DNA from 3 places in the Streptomyces sp. NPDC045695 genome. Region 2 is predicted to be linked to each of the others. Evidence: riboswitches for the same ligand, from Rfam matches in the RefSeq annotation. Region 2 holds a riboswitch; each other region holds the start of a gene.
The links. A riboswitch is a leader RNA that binds a small molecule or an ion and turns the genes downstream of it on or off. The one in region 2 is predicted to bind cobalamin.
Positions count from the first base shown of each region.

Region 1: linked by a shared signal. The riboswitch ahead of cobN (cobaltochelatase subunit CobN) and the one ahead of AC07DU_RS14360 (ABC transporter substrate-binding protein) in region 2 are both predicted to bind cobalamin.
Region 3: linked by a shared signal. The riboswitch ahead of AC07DU_RS03175 (ribonucleoside-diphosphate reductase subunit alpha) and the one ahead of AC07DU_RS14360 (ABC transporter substrate-binding protein) in region 2 are both predicted to bind cobalamin.

Region 1 covers NZ_JBWKJU010000019.1:63,919-69,960, reverse strand. The annotation lists gene AC07DU_RS26775 (precorrin-2 C(20)-methyltransferase) at 1-216, opposite strand, end outside; gene AC07DU_RS26770 (precorrin-8X methylmutase) at 213-860, opposite strand; gene AC07DU_RS26765 (cobalamin biosynthesis protein CobG) at 865-2,166, opposite strand; cobalamin riboswitch at 2,559-2,686, shown strand; gene cobN (cobaltochelatase subunit CobN) at 2,727-6,042, shown strand, end outside.
Region 2 covers NZ_JBWKJU010000006.1:352,217-358,258, forward strand. The annotation lists gene AC07DU_RS14340 (bifunctional 4-hydroxy-2-oxoglutarate aldolase/2-dehydro-3-deoxy-phosphogluconate aldolase) at 1-522, shown strand, start outside; gene AC07DU_RS14345 (PfkB family carbohydrate kinase) at 486-1,553, shown strand; gene AC07DU_RS14350 (serine/threonine-protein kinase) at 1,612-3,246, shown strand; gene AC07DU_RS14355 (DUF4352 domain-containing protein) at 3,263-3,781, opposite strand; cobalamin riboswitch at 3,890-4,029, shown strand; gene AC07DU_RS14360 (ABC transporter substrate-binding protein) at 4,076-5,071, shown strand; gene AC07DU_RS14365 (FecCD family ABC transporter permease) at 5,068-6,042, shown strand, end outside.
Region 3 covers NZ_JBWKJU010000002.1:9,370-15,411, forward strand. The annotation lists gene AC07DU_RS03160 (carbon starvation CstA family protein) at 1-839, shown strand, start outside; gene AC07DU_RS03165 (YbdD/YjiX family protein) at 836-1,033, shown strand; gene AC07DU_RS03170 (GNAT family N-acetyltransferase) at 1,119-1,631, shown strand; adenosylcobalamin-variant (AdoCbl-variant) riboswitch at 1,695-1,771, shown strand; gene AC07DU_RS03175 (ribonucleoside-diphosphate reductase subunit alpha) at 1,927-4,314, shown strand; gene AC07DU_RS03180 (ribonucleotide-diphosphate reductase subunit beta) at 4,314-5,330, shown strand; gene AC07DU_RS03185 (hypothetical protein) at 5,406-5,624, opposite strand; gene AC07DU_RS03190 (helix-turn-helix domain-containing protein) at 5,706-6,042, shown strand, end outside.

The DNA.
Region 1 (6,042 bases), on a different contig from region 2:
GACCGGATAGACCAGCGGCTCCTCGATGTGCGTCTCGCGCAGGTGCTTCGCGGCGATCGAGCGGGCGATGGAGCGGCCGTGCCGGGCGCTGTGGTAGGCGACGACGTCGGCCTCGCCGATCACCTCGACGGCGCGCAGGGTCATCAGGTTCGGATCGCCGGGCCCGAGCCCGACCCCGTAGAGGCGCCCCTTGGCGTCGCCGGTCACGCTGCTCATTCGGCCACGCTCGCAATGGCGTTGACGGCCGCGGCGGCGATGGCGCTGCCGCCCCGGCGGCCGCGCACGATCAGATGGTCGAGCCCGGAGGGATGGGCGGCGAGGGCGTCCTTGGATTCGGCCGCGCCGATGAAGCCGACGGGCACTCCGATGACGGCGGCCGGGCGCGGGGCGCCCTCCTCGATCATCTCCAGCAGCCGGAACAGTGCGGTCGGCGCGTTGCCGACGGCGATCACCGAGCCCTCCAACAGGCCGCGGTCGCGCCACACTTCGAGCGCGGCGGCGCTGCGGGTGGTGCCCATCTTCGCGGCGAGCTCCGGCACCGCCGGGTCCGAGAGGGTGCAGATCACCTCGTTGCCGGCTGGCAGCCGCTTACGGGTGACCCCGCTCGCGACCATCTGGACGTCGCACAGGACCGGCGCGCCCGCCTCCAGCGCGGCGCGGGCGCGCAGCACCACCTCGGGGGTGTACCCCAGGTCCTGCGGGAGGTCGGTCATCCCGCAGGCGTGAATCATGCGCACCGCGACCTGGGCGACCGAGGCGGGCAGCCCGGAGAGGTCCGCCTCGGCGCGGATCGTGGCAAAGGACTGGCGGTAGATCGCGGCGCCGTCCTTCTCGTACTCGAACACGGTGTACTCGCTCATTTCTTCACTGCGTCTTCGGACTCTGAGGTGATGAGGTGATCTCGCGTGCGGCCGTCAGGGCGGCCGCCAGGTCTTGCAGGTGCGGCTGGTGCGGCAGGGCCCGCCCGTGCGCGGAGAGCCGGTAGCCGTCCTGGGTGGCGACCACGTCGACCCACTGCGTCCCCCGCGGGTGCCCGCACCGGCGCTCGCACCCGGACCAGTGCACGGGCAGCGGCCCCCGGGCCCGCTCCACGAGGGCGCGCGCGTCGGCGCGTACGTCCGCGAGGGATTTCGCGCAACCGGGGCGCCCCGTACAGGCGGTGACGGACAGCCAGGGACTGTCGGGGGACACGACCAGCCCGGCGGCCTCCAGCAGGGCCGGGCCGTCGACGGGCTCCCCGAGCGGGGCGTCCGGCAGGATGACGGTGCGCCACGGGGTGATCCGCAGCCCGGCGCCGTGGCCGGCGACCCGCACCAGGACCCGCCACTGTTCGGTGGTCAGCCGCCCCAGCGGGGGCAGGACGCACAGGGCTCCGCGCGGGCCGGGGCCCCGGCCCCAGGGCTGGGGCGGCGGGCAGTACGGCCAGTCCACCGCGGTCTCGCGCGTCGCGTCGATACCGGCGGCGGCCAGCCTCTCGCCGAACTCACCTTCATCCAGGCCGTGTTCTCCGGGAAGCTCACTCACCCGCCAGGCCCGGGTGCCGGCCGCGTCAGCGGCGTCGAGGAAGTACTCGGCGGCGAGCAGCGCGGCGCGCGGGGCGTCCTGCGCGGCGACGGCCACGGCGCCGGCGGCGGCCGGCCCCAGGCGCACCAGCGCCCGCTCCCCCGCCCCCGGCCGGCCGAGCACGGTGATGTCCGGCTCCAGGGCGGCCACGTCCCCGCGCCCGTCGTCGAAGGCGAACAGGAACCGCCCGGACAGGGCGGTGACCCGCGCGTTCGCGCACAGCAGCCGGTCCAGTTCGCGGACCCAGGGCAGCACGTCCTGCGAGGCGGGCGTGGCCACGATGTTGCGCACCCGCTCGTGACCGGGCGCGGGCAACAGCCCCGCGGAGTCGAGCAGCTTCCCGAGCCCGACGCCGCAGCCCTCGGCGAGGCCGCGCACCTGGACGTTGCCGCGCGAGGTGAGCTCCAGGTGCCCGTCGCCGAACCGGTCGGCGGCCAGCGCGAGGAGGGATCCCTGGCGCGCGGTCAGCGCTCCGCCGGGGATCCGGACGCGCGCGAGGTACCCGTCGTCCGCCGCGTGCAGCCGCAGCGCACCGGGGCATGCGTCACCGCGATCCCGTATGACGGGTTCGTCCCGCGATACGGCGGAGGGGGGCTGGGGCATGGCGGCGAGCATACCCACGATTCCCCTCCCCCGACCTGTGTCCGTCGCCACCCTCCCCCCACCACTTCCAGCCCCGCCGGCGTTTGAGGCGCGGGGCCCGGGGCAGAGCCCCGGCAACGGCGCCACGCCGACACTCACAGCGCCACCCCGGGCAAGGCCCCTCCAGCCCCCGGCATCCAGGGCGCGGGCCCCACTTCCAGCCCCGCCGGCGTTTGAGGCGCGGGGTCCGGGGCAGAGCCCCGGCAACGGCGCCGCGCCGACACTCACGGCGCCACCCCGGCCAAAGCCCCCCAGCCCCCGGCAACCAAGGCACGCCCCCCACCCCCACCCCCGCCGACAGAGCCCCGGCAACGGCGCACAAAGTCACGCCCTAAGATGACCTTCCGGCGGACCACACGGCCCGCCGTCGCCGAGGACGGCGACATGGGAGGAAGCCCGGTGAGATTCCGGCGCGGTCCCGCCACTGTGAACCCGGCAGAGTCACACCGCCGGGCAAGTCAGGAACTCCCGCTGTCCTCACTGCCCGGGGCGCGGAAACCCCGAGGAAGGCCTGCCGCCGCATGATCCTGCTGCTGTCGACGTCCGACACCGATCTGCTCAGCGCTCGCGCCGCGAACACGGCTGACGCCCCCGTCCCGTACCGGTTCGCGAACCCCTCCCGCCTCCCTCTCGACGACCTCCCCGGCCTCCTCGACGGAGTCGACCTGGTCGTCGTACGCCTCCTCGGCGGCCTCCGCGCCTGGCAGGAGGGCCTCGACGTCCTCCTCGCCCCCGGCCAGAGCCGCCCGGTGGTGGTCCTCACCGGAGAACAGGCCCCGGACGCCCAGCTGATGGAGGCCTCCACGGTCCCGATCGGCATCGCGGCCGAGGCCCACGGCTACCTCGCGCACGGCGGCCCCGCCAACCTCGACCAGCTGGCCCGGTTCCTCTCGGACACCGTCCTGCTCACCGGCCACGGCTTCGAGCCGCCCGCCGCCTCCCCCACCTGGGGCCCCCTGGACCGCCCGGCACCCAGCACGGGCAACAGCCCAGGCACCGCACCCGGCACAGCCGCGGCCGCCCCCACCCCCAAGGTCGCCGTCCTCTACTACCGCGCCCACCAGATGAGCGGCAACACCGCCTTCGTCCACGCCCTGTGCGACGCCATCGAGGCCCACGGCGCCGAGCCGCTCCCCCTCTACGTCTCCTCCCTGCGCACCCCGGAGCCGGAACTCATCCAGGCCCTGGAGTCCGCGGACGCGATCATCACCACCGTGCTCGCGGCCGGCGGCACCCGCCCCGCGACCGCCTCCGCCGGCGGCGACGACGAGTCCTGGGACGCCGGCGCGCTCGCCGCGCTCGGCGTGCCGATCCTCCAGGCCCTGTGCCTGACCGGCTCCCGCGGCAACTGGGAGGAGAACGACGAGGGCCTCTCCCCCCTCGACGCCGCCACCCAGGTCGCCGTGCCCGAGTTCGACGGCCGCCTGATCACCGTCCCGTTCTCCTTCAAGGAGATCGACGCGGACGGCCTCCCCGCCTACGTGGCCGACCCCGAGCGCGCCTCCCGCGTCGCCGGCATCGCCGTACGCCACGCCCGCCTGCGCCACATCGACCGCCGCGACAAGAAGATCGCCCTGGTCCTGTCGGCGTACCCCACCAAGCACTCCCGCATCGGCAACGCGGTGGGCCTGGACACCCCGGCCAGTGCCGTCGAGCTGCTGCGCACGCTCATCGCCGAGGGCTACGACTTCGGCCCCGTCCCCGAGATCCCCGGTCTGGTGTCCGGCGACGGCGACGAGCTGATCCGCGCCCTGATCGAGGCCGGCGGCCACGACCAGGACTGGCTGACCGAGGAGCAGCTGGCCCGTAACCCGGTCCGCATCCCGGCCGCCGACTACAAGCGCTGGTTCGCCGAGCTCCCCGCCGACCTGCGCGCGAGCGTCGAGGAGCACTGGGGCGAGGCCCCCGGCAACATGTTCGTCGACCGCTCCGCCAACCCCGAGGGCGACATCGTCCTGGCCGCGCTGCGCCGCGGGAACCTCCTGATCCTGATCCAGCCGCCGCGCGGCTTCGGTGAGAACCCGATCGCGATCTACCACGACCCGGACCTCCCCCCGTCGCACCACTACCTGGCGGCCTACCGCTGGATCCAGGCGGGCGCGCAGGACGGCGGTTTCGGTGCCGACGCGATGATCCACCTGGGCAAGCACGGCAACCTCGAATGGCTCCCGGGCAAGAACGCCGGCCTCTCGGCGTCCTGCGCGCCCGACGCCGCGCTCGGCGACCTCCCCCTCATCTACCCCTTCCTGGTCAACGACCCGGGCGAGGGCACCCAGGCCAAGCGCCGCGTGCACGCCACCCTGGTCGACCACCTCGTACCGCCGATGGCGCGCGCGGAGTCGTACGGCGACATCGCACGCCTGGAGCAGCACCTGGACGAGTACGCCCAGATCTCCGCGATGGACCCGGCCAAACTCCCGGCCATCCGCGCCCAGATCTGGACCCTGATCCAGGCCGCGAAGCTCGACCACGACCTGGGTCTGGCCGAACGCCCGGACGACGACGGCTTCGACGACTTCCTGCTGCACGTCGACGGCTGGCTGTGCGAGGTCAAGGACGCCCAGATCCGCGACGGCCTGCACGTCCTGGGCGGCGCCCCGACCGGTCCGGCCCGCGTCAATCTGGTCCTCGCCATCCTGCGCGCCCGCCAGATCTGGGGCGGTACAACGGCTCTCCCGGGCCTGCGCGAGGCGCTGGGCCTCGACGAGTCCGCGGCCACCCGTACCTCGGCGGACGCCATCGAGGAGCAGGCCCGCGCCCTGGTCCAGGCGATGGAGGACGCGCACTGGTCCCTCGACGCCGTGCCCTCCGTCACGGCGGGCCACCCGCAGTCCGTGACGGACGTCCTGACCTTCGCGGCCCGTGAGGTGGTCCCGCGCCTGGCCGGGACGACGGACGAGATCGCCCACGTGGTCTCGGCCCTGGACGGCGGCTTCGTCCCCGCCGGCCCCTCCGGCTCGCCGCTGCGCGGCCTGGTCAACGTCCTGCCGACGGGCCGCAACTTCTACTCCGTGGACCCCAAGGCCGTCCCCTCCCGCCTGGCGTGGGAGACGGGCCAGGCCCTCGCCGAGTCCCTCCTGACCCGCTACCGCACGGACAACGGCGAGTGGCCGGCCTCGGTCGGCCTGTCCCTGTGGGGCACGAGCGCGATGCGCACCTCGGGCGACGACGTGGCGGAGGCGCTGTCCCTCCTCGGCGTCCGCCCCGTCTGGGACGAGGCCTCGCGCCGCGTGACCGGCCTCGAGGCCATCCCGCTCGCCGAGCTGGGCCGCCCCCGCATCGACGTGACCCTGCGCATCTCGGGCTTCTTCCGCGACGCGTTCCCGCACGTCATCGGCCTGCTGGACGACGCGGTCCGCCTCGCGGCCTCGCTCGACGAGCCGGCGTCCGACAACTTCATCCGGGCCCACGCCCAGGCGGACCTGGCCTCCCACGGCGATGAACGCCGCGCGACGACCCGTATCTTCGGCTCGCGCCCGGGCACGTACGGCGCCGGCATCCTCCAGCTGATCGACAGCCGCGACTGGCGTACGGACGCGGACCTGGCCGAGGTCTACACCGTCTGGGGCGGCTACGCGTACGGCCGCGGCCTCGAAGGCCGCCCGGCCCGCGACGAGATGGAGACGGCCTACAAGCGCATCACCGTGGCCGCGAAGAACACGGACACCCGCGAGCACGACATCGCGGACTCGGACGACTACTTCCAGTACCACGGCGGCATGGTGGCCACGGTCCGCGCCCTGCGCGGCACGGCTCCCGAGGCGTACATCGGTGACTCCACCCGCCCGGAGACGGTCAAGACCCGCACCCTGGTCGAGGAGACGTCGCGCGTCTTCC
Region 2 (6,042 bases):
GCCCTCGCCCGTACGCTCCCGCTGCGCGACGCGCACGGCCGCCGCGCGGTCGTCGGCGTCGGCACGGTCACCACCAGCGCGCAGGCCGAGACCGCCCTGGACGCGGGCGCCGCGTTCCTGATCTCCCCGTATCCCGCCCCCGAGGTCCGCGAGGTCGCCGAGCGCCGCGAAGCCGTCTTCATCGAGGGCGGCTTCACCCCCGGCGAGATCGCCTCCGCCGTACGGGCGGCCGGCGGAGCCAAGGTCTTCCCGGCCCACGTGGGCGGTCCCGGCTTCATCCGCTCCCTCAGGGCCGTCCTGCCCGAGGCGGTGCTCATCCCGACCGGCGGGATCCGGCCCGCCGAGGTCCCCGGGTGGCTCGCCGCCGGTGCGACCGCCGTCGGCATAGGGAGTGGACTGCCCGGTCAGCCCGGGGAGTTGGCCGCCTTGTTCGCCGCACTGGCGGAACCGGTGGGGCCGCTCGGACCGGCCGGACGGGCTGGACTGTGCTGCGACGGCTGCTGCGCGAGGTCCCCGCGGTGACCGCCTACGACGTCCTCGTGCTCGGCGAGGTCCTCGTCGAGATCCACGCGGACGCCGCCCTGAGCGCGGCCGCCGCCGGCACCCCGGCCCGTATCTCGTACTCCGGGGACGCCCTCAACGCGGCGGCCGCCGCGGCCGCGGCCGGGGCGCGGACCGCCCTGCTCACCGTCGTGGGTGACGACGAGCTGAGCGTTCCGCTGCTGCGGCGGGCCGCCGAGCTCGGCGTGGACGTCTCCCACGTCCGCCGGGCCCCGCACCCCAACGGCGCCTACCTGCTCTGCGCCGACACCGACGGCGAGCGCGAGTTCGTCTACTGGCGCGCCCGCAGCGCCGGTTCCACCCTCGCGCCCCGGCACATCGAGTCCTGGCGCCCGCTGCTGACCCGGTGCCGGGCCCTGATCACCAGCGGCGTCACCGGCGCCCTGTCGCCGAGCAGCCGCGATGCCGTACTGGCCGCCGCGCACCTCGTGCACGGGGCGGGCGGGTACCTCACGTACGACCCCAACTTCCGCCCCCGGCTGACCGGCCGACCCGAGGCCCGGGACCTGCTGGCGCGCATCGCCCCGCTGACCGGGCTGCTCAAGACCTCCTGCCCGGCCGACGCCCGGGCCCTGGTGGACACCGACGACCCGCGCACCGCCGCGGCCCGCCTGCGCGCCCTGGGCGCCCGTACGGTCGTGGTCACCGCGGGCGCCGGCCGGCTCCTGCTCGACGACGGCTCGCGGCAGGCCTTCCACCCCGTCCCCGTGAACCCGGCGCCGGTCGACGCGACCGGCGCGGGCGACTGCCTCACCGGTACCGCCACCGCCCGCCTCGCCCTCGGCGACACCCTCGCGGACGCCGTCGCCTACGGGACGGCCGCCGCCTGCCTCTCGATCTCGGGGCGCGGCGGCACCGGCCACGTCCCCGACTTCACGCAGACGGCCGCCCTGGCCGCCCGGACCACGCTCGCAGGGCGCTCAGGGGAGCGGCCTCCCGGGGCCTGCGGAAGTCGGCTCCCCGCCGGATTCCCGTCGCCGCCCGACGCTTAGGGTGAGGCGGTGGATGTGGATCAACTCATCGGTTGATCAGGGAATCGGGGGGAGACCGATGAACAGCGCGACCGAGGTGTTCCAGCCTCTGCTGGCGGAGGACCCGCCGACCGTGGCCGGATATCGCCTCGCGGCTCGGCTCGGCGCCGGTGGCATGGGCCGGGTCTACCTGTCGCACACCCGGGGCGGCCGCCCTGTGGCGATCAAGGTCGTGCGCCCGGAGCTGGCCGAGGACCCGGCGTTCCGACGGCGGTTCCGCCGGGAGGTGGAGGCGGCCCGCCGGGTCAAGGGGGCGTACACCGCCGAGCTGATCGACGCCGAGGCGGACGGCACCCCGCCGTGGCTGGCCACCCTGTACGTGCCCGGCCCCTCGCTGTCCGAGGCCGTCGCCCGCCGGGGACCGCTGCCGGTTGCCGCCGTGCTGTGGCTGATGGCGGGGGTGGCCGAGGCGCTCCAGGCCATCCACGGCGCGGGCATCGTGCACCGGGACCTGAAGCCGTCGAACGTGCTCCTGGCCGCGGACGGTCCGCGGGTCATCGACTTCGGGATCTCGCTCGCGTCCGGCGTCACCGCGGCCACCGGGACGGGCAACGCCATCGGGACGCCGCAGTACATGGCGCCCGAACAGGCGTCGTCGGGCGAGGTCACGGCGGCCACCGACGTCTTCACGCTGGGCCAGACGGCGGCGTTCGCGGCGACGGGCGAGGCGCTGTACGGAGGCGGCCCCCAGCTGAGCGTCATGTTCCGGATCGTGCACTCCCAGCCCGACCTGTCCCGCCTCCCGGACCAGCTGCGTCCCGTGATCGCCCGGTGCCTGGCCGCCGATCCGAAGGACCGGGCCACCCCGGCGGAGATCGTGGCGTGGTGCCGGCAGCGGCTCGGGGCGGACGCCGACGCGGGCGGCGGCCCGGCCGTCTGGCGCGAGTTGATGGGGCCGGAGGTGGAGGTCCCGGCTCCGGTTCCGGATCCCACCTCGGTGCACACGACGCCGCTGCTCCGGCGGTGGCGGCCCGCACCGACCCCGGCCGCACCGGGGGAACGGCGGGCCCGCAGGCGGCGCGCCGCGCTGATCACCGCTGCGGCGGTGGCGACGTCGGCCCTGGTACTGACCGGTTTGACCTGGGCCTACATGGACGACATGGGCAGGCTGCTGCGCGCCCGGAACGGGTCCCCGGCGGCGCACAAGACTCCCTCGGGATCGGCGTCGGGACCGGCCGCGGGGACGGCATCGGGTTCGGCGGCGTCAGCTACCGGCGGCGGGACGGCCGGAGCCGCCGGAGCGGCGTCGGGCCCGCCCGAGGAGTCGAAGCCGCCCGCGCCCGTCCCGTACGCCGGGGTGCGCCTGGACGCCCAGAACTCGGTCGGCGTCAAGGAACAGGCTCAGCGCCAGGACCGCTCGGGGGACATCCGGCTGAACTGCGAGAGGACCGGCTGCGATCTGGAGAGCGACTCCAGCGTGATCACCATGCTGTTCCCCGATCAGCACGGCTCCCTGGAGGTGTGCCGGGCCGCCCTCACGGACGTCGACACGCGCGAGTTCGGGCTGGCCGGGGCGACGAACGGCAGCGCGTTCTGCATCAAGCACCCGTCGGGCGACATCGCGCTGTTCGTGATCCAGAACAAGTCGCTGGTGCAGTTGAAGAACTGGCCCCAGTGGGTGACCGCGGACATGACGGTCTGGCGCGCGTCCTGACGGCCGCGGTCCGCCCTCAGGGCAGGCTCCACTGGCCCACGTCGTCCGCGAAGCCGCCGTTCAGGGCGAACTGGACCGCGGCCGGGCCGGCGTCCTTCGGCAGCCGGAAGGTCACGAAGCCTTCCGCCGCGCCGCCCGGCCGGAGCGTGAGGGTGTCGGGGAAGTGCGGCCCGGCGGTCGTGGGGAGGTTGAGCCCGGTGAACCGCTGCCCGGTGGCGTCGAGCAGATGCGCGGAGGCCGCGGGGGAGTCCTCGTAGTCGGCCGTCCCGGTGTTCTCCAGGTGGAACCGCACGGCGACGAGCCGGTCGGAACCGTCGGGCTCGGGGGTGGAGGAGCGCGCGGGGGCAGCCGGGTCGACCACCTGCGTGAGCGTGACGTCGAGGCGCTGTCCGGGCCCGTCGCCCGTGAGGGAGACCGTCTCCCCGGATCCGCCGGGGGCCGCGGCCAGCAGCGCGGGGACCAGGAGGGCGGGGGCCAGCAGCGCGACCGCCGCGAAGGCGCTCCGCGAGCGGCCCGGTGCTCGGCTGCGGCGCATGGCGGACCTCCCGATCCACGGCTACCCTGCCCACGATCCTCCGTGACCCCGGCTCCCGCCACCCGCGCATCCGCGGACTCCCTTGCCGCCGCCCGCACCGTCTCGGCGTTCTGGCAGACTGGGGCGCGTTACCCAGGCGGTGCAGGACAGGAAACCGGTGCGATTCCGGTGCGGTCCCGCCACTGTGACCGGACGTCCCCCCGCGGGAGATCCGGGAGTCAGACACTGACGCACCGCCTCTGCTCGTTCTTCACGTCGACCAGGGGACGCGGATCCCCCGGAGAGGCTTTCGCCATGTCGCGCACCCGCGCCCTTTGCCGCGCCTTCGTTCCCGTCGTACTCCTCATACCCCTGGCCGCGTGCGGCAGTTCCCCGGACGTGCGGGAGCACGGGGCCGCCGCGGAGTCCGCCGCCGCGCCCGGTTTCCCGTACACCCTCACCAACTGCGGCGTGAGCAGCACTTATCAGGCCCCGCCCCAGCGCGCCGTCACCATGAACCAGCACTCCACCGAGCTGCTGCTCGCCCTCGGGCTGGGCGAGCGGATCGTCGGCTCCGCCTATCTCGACGACGCCGTGCTGCCGCTCTACCGGCCCGCCTACGACAAGATCAAGGTGCTGGCCAGGGAATACCCCTCCAAGGAGGTCCTGTTCGGCGCCGACCCCGACTTCGTGTACGGCGGATACGCCAGCGCCTTCGACAAGGCGCAGGGCCGCGACCGCGAGGCGCTCGCGAAGGCGGGCATCAACTCCCGGCTGAACGTGGAGTACTGCTCCGCGGGGCGGGTCGGCTTCGACCAGCTCAAGACCGAGATCACCGAGGTCGCCCGCACCTTCGGCGTGCCCGAGCGCGGTGCCCGGCTCGTCGAGGACGGGCAGCGCCGCATCGACGCCGTGACCGCCCGGGTCAAGGACGCGCCCCGGCCGTCCGTCTTCGTCTACGACTCGGGCGAGACCTCCGCCTCCACCTCGGGGGGCAACGGCATCGGCAATGAGATCGTCTCCCTCGCGGGCGGCACGAACGTCTTCGCGGACCTCGACGACACCTTCGGTGACGTGTCGTGGGAGAAGGTCATCGAGCGGGCACCCGAGGTCGTCCTCATCTACGACTACGGCGGCACCACCGTCGAAGCCAAGAAGCAGCGCCTGTTGAACGACCCGGCCCTCGCCGGGGTTCCCGCCGTCAAGAACCGGCGGTTCGTCGTCCTGCCGCTCTCCTCCGCCGTCCTGGGCGTGCGCGTCGCCGACGCCGTCGAGTCCCTGGGCCGCCAGCTCCACCCCGATGCCCCGTGAGGCTCCGTACCGCCACGGTCCTCCTCGTACTCGTCTGCGCGCTCGCCGCGTCCGCCGTCGCGGGTCTGGCGCTGGGGCCCGTACGGATCGCCCCGGGCCGGGTGTGCGACATCGTCCTCGGCGCTCTGTCCGGCGAGCGGCGCACCGGAGCCTTCGCCTCCATCGTGTGGGACGTCCGGATGCCGCGCGTGCTCCTGGGGGCCGTGGTCGGGGCGGGGCTCGCGGTGTCGGGCACCGTGCTGCAGGCGCTCGTACGCAACCAGCTCGCGGACCCCTTCCTGCTCGGCGCCTCCTCCGGCGCCTCGGCGGGAGCCGTCCTCGTGATCGTCTTCGGCGCCGGAGCAGGAGCCGGGGCGGGGGCTGCGTCCGCCGGATTCGCCGGCGGGGTGGGCGTGCCGCTCGCCGCCTTCGCCGGTTCGATGGGCGCGCTCGTCGCCGTCTACGCGATGGCCCGCCGAGGCGCGACCTTCACCACCGGCCGGCTGATCCTGGCCGGAGTCGCCGTCCAGTACGTCCTGTCCGCCCTCACCAGCCTCGTCCTGGTGCTCGCCGCGCACCCCGACCAGATCCGCTCCGTCCTCTTCTGGACCCTCGGCGGCCTCGGAGGGGCCCGCTGGGACGAACTGGCGCTGCCCGCCACGGCCCTGCTCGTCGGCACCGTACTGCTCGTCGCCCTCGCCCGGCCGCTCGACCTGCTCCTCGCCGGGGAGGAGGGCGCGCACACCCTGGGCCTGGACACCGGACGGTTCCGCGCCGCCGTCTTCGTGCTCACTTCCCTGGTCATCGGCGTGCTCGTCGCCTACAGCGGCGCGATCGGGTTCGTCGGGCTGATGGTCCCGCACGCCGCGCGGATGGTCGTCGGCGCCGGACACCGGGCGCTCCTGCCGGTGGCCGCGCTGGTCGGGGCCGTGTTCCTGCTCCTGGCCGACCTGCTCGCCCGTACGGCCGCCGCCCCCGAGGAGATTCCGGTC
Region 3 (6,042 bases), on a different contig from region 2:
GTGGCGCGCCGACCTTCGCACTCGGAATGTCGGAGATCTTCTCGTCGGTGTTCGGCGGGGCCGGCATGAAGGCCTTCTGGTACCACTTCGCCATCATGTTCGAGGCGTTGTTCATCCTCACCACGCTCGACGCGGGCACCCGCGTCGGCCGGTTCATGCTCCAGGACACCCTCGGCAACCTGCACAAGCCGTTCAAGGACGTCAGCTGGAAGCCGGGCGTGTGGCTGGCCAGCGCGGTCGTCGTGGGCGCCTGGGGCTACTTCCTCTGGGTGGGCGTCAAGGACCCGCTGGGCGGGATCAACCAGCTGTTCCCGCTCTTCGGGATCGCGAACCAGCTGCTGGCCGCCGTGGCTCTGGCCGTCTGCACCACCCTGCTGGTGAAGTCGGGCCGGCTGAAGTGGGCGTGGGTGACGGCCGTTCCGCTGGTGTGGGACGTGGCCGTGACCCTCACCGCCAGCTACCAGAAGATCTTCTCCGACAACCCGAAGATCGGCTTCTTCGCCCAGCGCAGCACCTACCAGGACGGCATCGACGCCGGGAAGGTCCTCAAGCCCGCGAAGGACATGGGCGAGATGCACACCGTGGTCACCAACGCCACGGTGGACGGGGTGCTGTCCGTGGTGTTCGCCCTGCTGATCGTCATCGTGCTGCTGGACGCCGCCCGGACCTGCCTGAAGGCCGTCCGCTCGCCGGAGTCGGTCACGCTCGCCGAGGTGCCGTGGACCGAGTCGAAGATCATCGCCCCGGCCGGGCTGATCGCGACCGCCGAGGAGAAGGCGGAGCTCGCCGCGGCGGGCCTCGACTCGGGCGGCGGACGGGTCAAGGAGCCGGTGGCGTGAGCGCCGTACGGGACGTGCTGGCGAGGGCCCGGTTCTACGTACGGGAGTTCTCCGGGGAGGCGGCCTACGACCGCTACGCGGCCCACGCCCGCTCCCACGACCCGCAGGCGCGGGTCATGACCCGCCGCGAGTTCGAGCGCGCCCGCACGGACGCGCGCGAGGCCGACCCCCGCGAGGGCTTCGGCTGCTGCTGAGCCACCCCGCTGCCACAGGGGCCGCCGCGTCTCCCCCGGGAGAAACGCGGCGGCCCTTCGCGTCGGCTGCCGCACACTCGACGGCATGGACCTCGTGATCAGGACAGCCACCCCGGACGACTACGCGGAACTGGGCGCCATCACCGCGCAGGCGTACCTCGACGACGGACTCTTGGACGACAACACGGACGACTCGTACGAACGGGCGCTGCGGGATGTCGCCGGCCGGGCAGCCGACGCCGAGGTGCTGGTCGCCACCCTGGGCGGTGTCCTGCTGGGCGGGGTGACCTTCGCGCCGCCCGGCAGCCGCATGGCCGACATCGCCGGGCCCGGCGAGGCCGAGTTCCGGATGCTGACCGTTGCCCGCGCCGGGCGGGGCCGCGGGGCGGGCGAGGCCCTGGTGCGGGCCTGTGTCGAGCGGGCCCGGGCGATCGACGGTGTGACCCGTCTGGTGCTCTCCACCCAGGCCCAGAGCCCGGCCGCGCACCGGATCTACGAGCGGCTGGGGTTCGTCCGGATCCCCGAGCGGGACTGGTCACCCGTCCCCACCGTGCCTTTGCTGGCCTACGCGTTGGAGCTGCGCGTACCGGGGCAGTAGCAGTCCGACACAACATGTGGGGGGTCGCGCATCCGCAGCCCCCCACATGTATGCTCAGGGCTGCTGTCGCCGCAGGGGAATCCGGTGCGAATCCGGAACTGTCCCGCAACGGTATGAAAAGTCCGAGGACCTGCCGACAGCGCGCCCGGCTCGACCGAACCGGGTGCCGACACGTCCGGGCTTCGCGGTTGGGCCGGTGGACGCCATGCGGTAGGTCGCGCTCCGGCGCGCCCGCATGCGCCCGCCCGCGCCCCGCTCCGCCGATGACCGGGCCGAGCGAGGGAGAGCTCCCGCCGTGACCATCGCGCCTTCAGCACCGCGCGCCGAGTCCACTTCTGGCGACAACACCGAGGGCCCGGGGGCCACGCTGCTGCGTACCCTCACCGAACTGACGGCGGACCTCCCGGACACCGATCCCGGCCGGGTCGCCGCCGCCGCCCTGCGCGGCCGCAGCGCCGCCGCCGACGACGCCGAGCTGCGCGGCCTGGCCACCGAGGCCGCCGCCGGCCTGATCTCCGAGGACCCGGCGTACTCCAGGCTCGCCGCCCGCCTGCTGACGCTGGCCGTCCGCGACGAGGCCGCCGGCCAGGGCTCCACCTCCTTCTCCGCCTCCGTCGCGGTCGGCCACCGCGAGGGCCTCATCGCCGACCGGACCGCGCAGTTCGTGACGACCCACGCCGCCCGCCTGGACGCGCTGGTCGAACACACCCTCGCCGAGGGCGCCGACGACCGCTTCGGCTTCTTCGGCCTGCGCACCCTGCACAGCCGCTACCTGCTGCGCCACCCCATCACCCGCCAGGTCATCGAGACCCCGCAGTACTTCATGCTGCGCGTGGCGTGTGGCCTGGCCGCCGACGAGAGCGTCCAGGCCGTCGAGGAAGTGGCCTCGCTGTACCGGCTGATGAGCCGCCTCGACTACCTGCCCTCCTCCCCCACGCTCTTCAACTCCGGCACCCGGCACCCGCAGATGTCCTCCTGCTACCTGCTGGACTCCCCGCTGGACGAGCTGGACTCGATCTACGACCGCTACCACCAGGTCGCGCGCCTGTCGAAGCACGCGGGCGGCATCGGCCTGTCGTACTCCCGCATCCGCGCCCGCGGTTCGCTGATCCGCGGTACCAACGGCCACTCCAACGGCATCGTGCCGTTCCTGAAGACCCTCGACGCCTCCGTCGCCGCCGTGAACCAGGGCGGCCGCCGCAAGGGCGCCGCCGCCGTCTACCTGGAGACCTGGCACGCGGACATCGAGGAGTTCCTGGAGCTGCGCGACAACACCGGTGAGGACCAGCGCCGTACGCACAACCTGAACCTCGCCCACTGGGTCCCGGACGAGTTCATGCGCCGCGTGAACGCGGACGCCGACTGGTCGCTGTTCTCCCCGGCCGACGTGCCCGAGCTGGTCGACCTGTGGGGCGACGAGTTCGACGCCGCCTACCGCAAGGCCGAGGCCGACGGCCTCGCCCGCAAGACCATGCCCGCCCGCGACCTGTACGGCCGGATGATGCGCACCCTCGCGCAGACCGGCCAGGGCTGGATGACCTTCAAGGACGCCTCCAACCGCACGGCGAACCAGACCGCCGAGCCGGGCACGGTCGTGCACTCCTCGAACCTGTGCACCGAGATCATCGAGGTCACCAACGACGGCGAGACGGCCGTCTGCAACCTCGGCTCGGTCAACCTGGGCGCGTTCGTCGTCGACGGCGAGATCGACTGGGAGCGGATCGACGAGACCGTCCGCACGGCCGTCACCTTCCTCGACCGCGTCGTGGACATCAACTTCTACCCGACCGAGCAGGCGGGCCGCTCCAACGCCCGCTGGCGCCCGGTCGGCCTGGGCGCCATGGGCCTCCAGGACGTCTTCTTCAAGCTGAAGCTGCCCTTCGACTCCCCCGAGGCGAAGGCCCTGTCCACCAAGCTCTCCGAGCGCATCATGCTCGCCGCCTACGAGGCCTCCTGCGACCTCGCCGAGCGCAGCGGCCCGCTGCCGGCCTGGGAGCAGACCCGCACCGCGCGCGGCGTCCTGCACCCGGACCACTACGACGTGGAGCTGAACTGGCCGGAGCGCTGGGACGCGCTGCGCGCCCGGGTCGCCGAGAGCGGCATGCGCAACTCCCTGCTCCTCGCCATCGCCCCGACGGCGACCATCGCCTCCATCGCGGGCGTCTACGAGTGCATCGAGCCGCAGGTCTCCAACCTCTTCAAGCGCGAGACGCTCAGCGGTGAGTTCCTCCAGGTCAACGCCTACCTGGTGGACGAGCTGAAGCAGCTCGGCGTGTGGGACGCCCAGACCCGCGAGGCGCTGCGCGACTCCAGCGGCTCGGTCCAGGGCTTCGGCTGGATCCCGGCCGAGGTGCGCGAGCTGTACCGCACGGCGTGGGAGATCCCGCAGCGCGGTCTGATCGACATGGCGGCGGCCCGTACGCCGTTCCTCGACCAGTCGCAGTCGCTGAACCTGTTCCTGGAGACGCCCACCATCGGCAAGCTCAGCTCGATGTACGCGTACGCCTGGAAGCAGGGCCTGAAGACCACCTACTACCTGCGCTCGCGGCCCGCGACGAAGATCGCCCGCGCCGCGTCCGGCTCCGCCGTCCCGGCGGCCGCCGCCCAGCTCCCGCAGGCCGTCGACGCCGACGCGCTGGCCTGCTCCCTTGAGAACCCCGAGTCCTGCGAGGCCTGCCAGTAATGACCACCAGCGAACAGAAGAACCTCCTCGACCCGGGCTTCGAGCTGACCCTTCGCCCCATGCGCTACCCGGACTTCTACGAGCGCTACCGGGACGCGATCAAGAACACCTGGACCGTCGAGGAGGTCGACCTCCACTCGGACGTCGCCGACCTCGCGAAGCTGACGCCCGCCGAGCAGCACATGATCGGCCGTCTGGTCGCGTTCTTCGCGACGGGCGACTCGATCGTCTCGAACAACCTGGTGCTGACGCTCTACAAGCACATCAACTCCCCGGAGGCGCGCCTGTACCTGTCGCGCCAGCTGTTCGAGGAGGCCGTGCACGTCCAGTTCTACCTGACGCTGCTCGACACCTACCTGCCCGACCCGGACGACCGCGCGGCCGCCTTCGACGCGGTCGAGGAGATCCCCTCCATCCGCGAGAAGGCGCAGTTCTGCTTCCGCTGGATGGACTCCGTCGAGAAGATCGACCGGCTGGAGACGCAGGCCGACCGCCGCCGCTTCCTGCTGAACCTGATCTGCTTCGCGGCGTGCATCGAGGGCCTGTTCTTCTACGGCGCCTTCGCGTACGTCTACTGGTTCCGCTCGCGCGGCCTGCTGCACGGCCTGGCGACGGGCACCAACTGGGTGTTCCGCGACGAGACCATGCACATGAACTTCGCGTTCGAGGTCGTGGACACGGTCCGCAAGGAGGAGCCGGAGCTCTTCGACGACGCGCTCCAGCAGCAGGTCACCGACATGCTGAAGGAGGCCGTGGAGGCGGAGCTGCAGTTCGGCCGCGACCTGTGCGGTGACGGCCTGCCGGGCATGAACACCGAGTCGATGCGCGAGTACCTGGAGTGCGTCGCGGACCAGCGCCTGGTCCGTCTCGGATTCCCGCCGGTGTACGGCTCGCAGAACCCGTTCTCCTTCATGGAGCTGCAGGGCGTCCAGGAGCTGACGAACTTCTTCGAGCGCCGGCCGTCGGCCTACCAGGTCGCGGTCGAGGGCACGGTCGACCTGGACGAGGACTTCTAGACCGCGCGACGGCGCGCGGCGTGCGCCGATCTCGGGCCCGGCGGGTGAGCACCTCACCCGCCGGGCCTTCGGCGTTCACTTGCCGGGGGCGTGCCGCAGGACGATGCGGGCCGCGCCGGCCGTGCGCGGGCGGGGCCGCGGACGCGGCTGCCCGTGGCGGATGAGCTGCTCGCGCTGCTGGACGGCGCGTATCTGCCGGTCGATCCGGCGGTCGCGGACGATGCCGTAGAGCGCCGGGCCGAGCAGGAGGGCGGCGACGGCGAGGACGGCGAGGTAGTTCAGGAAGCTGTTCATGGCTCCACTCTCGCCGGGGCGACCAACATCAAACAGTGGCAGGACTGTCATGAAGGAGCGAATTACTGCCACACTGGGGTCATGCTGAAAAACGTGGCGGTGGCGCTCGTCGACGGAGTGACCCCCTTCGAGTTCGGGATCTTCTGCGAGGTCTTCGGGATCGACCGCAGCGAGCAGGGGCTGCCGGTCTACGACTTCGCCGTGTGCGCGGCCGAGGAAGGCCCCCTGACCATGGCCGACGTCGGTTTCACCGTCTCACCCGCGCACGGCCTGGAGCGGCTCCACGAGGCCGACCTGATCTGTCTGCCCGCCGACCGGCGGGCGCCCGTGCGGGAGTACCCCGAGCCCTTCCTCGACGCCCTGCGCGGGGCCGTGGACCGGGGGGCGCGGGTGCTCAGCGTGTGCAGCGCGGCCTTCG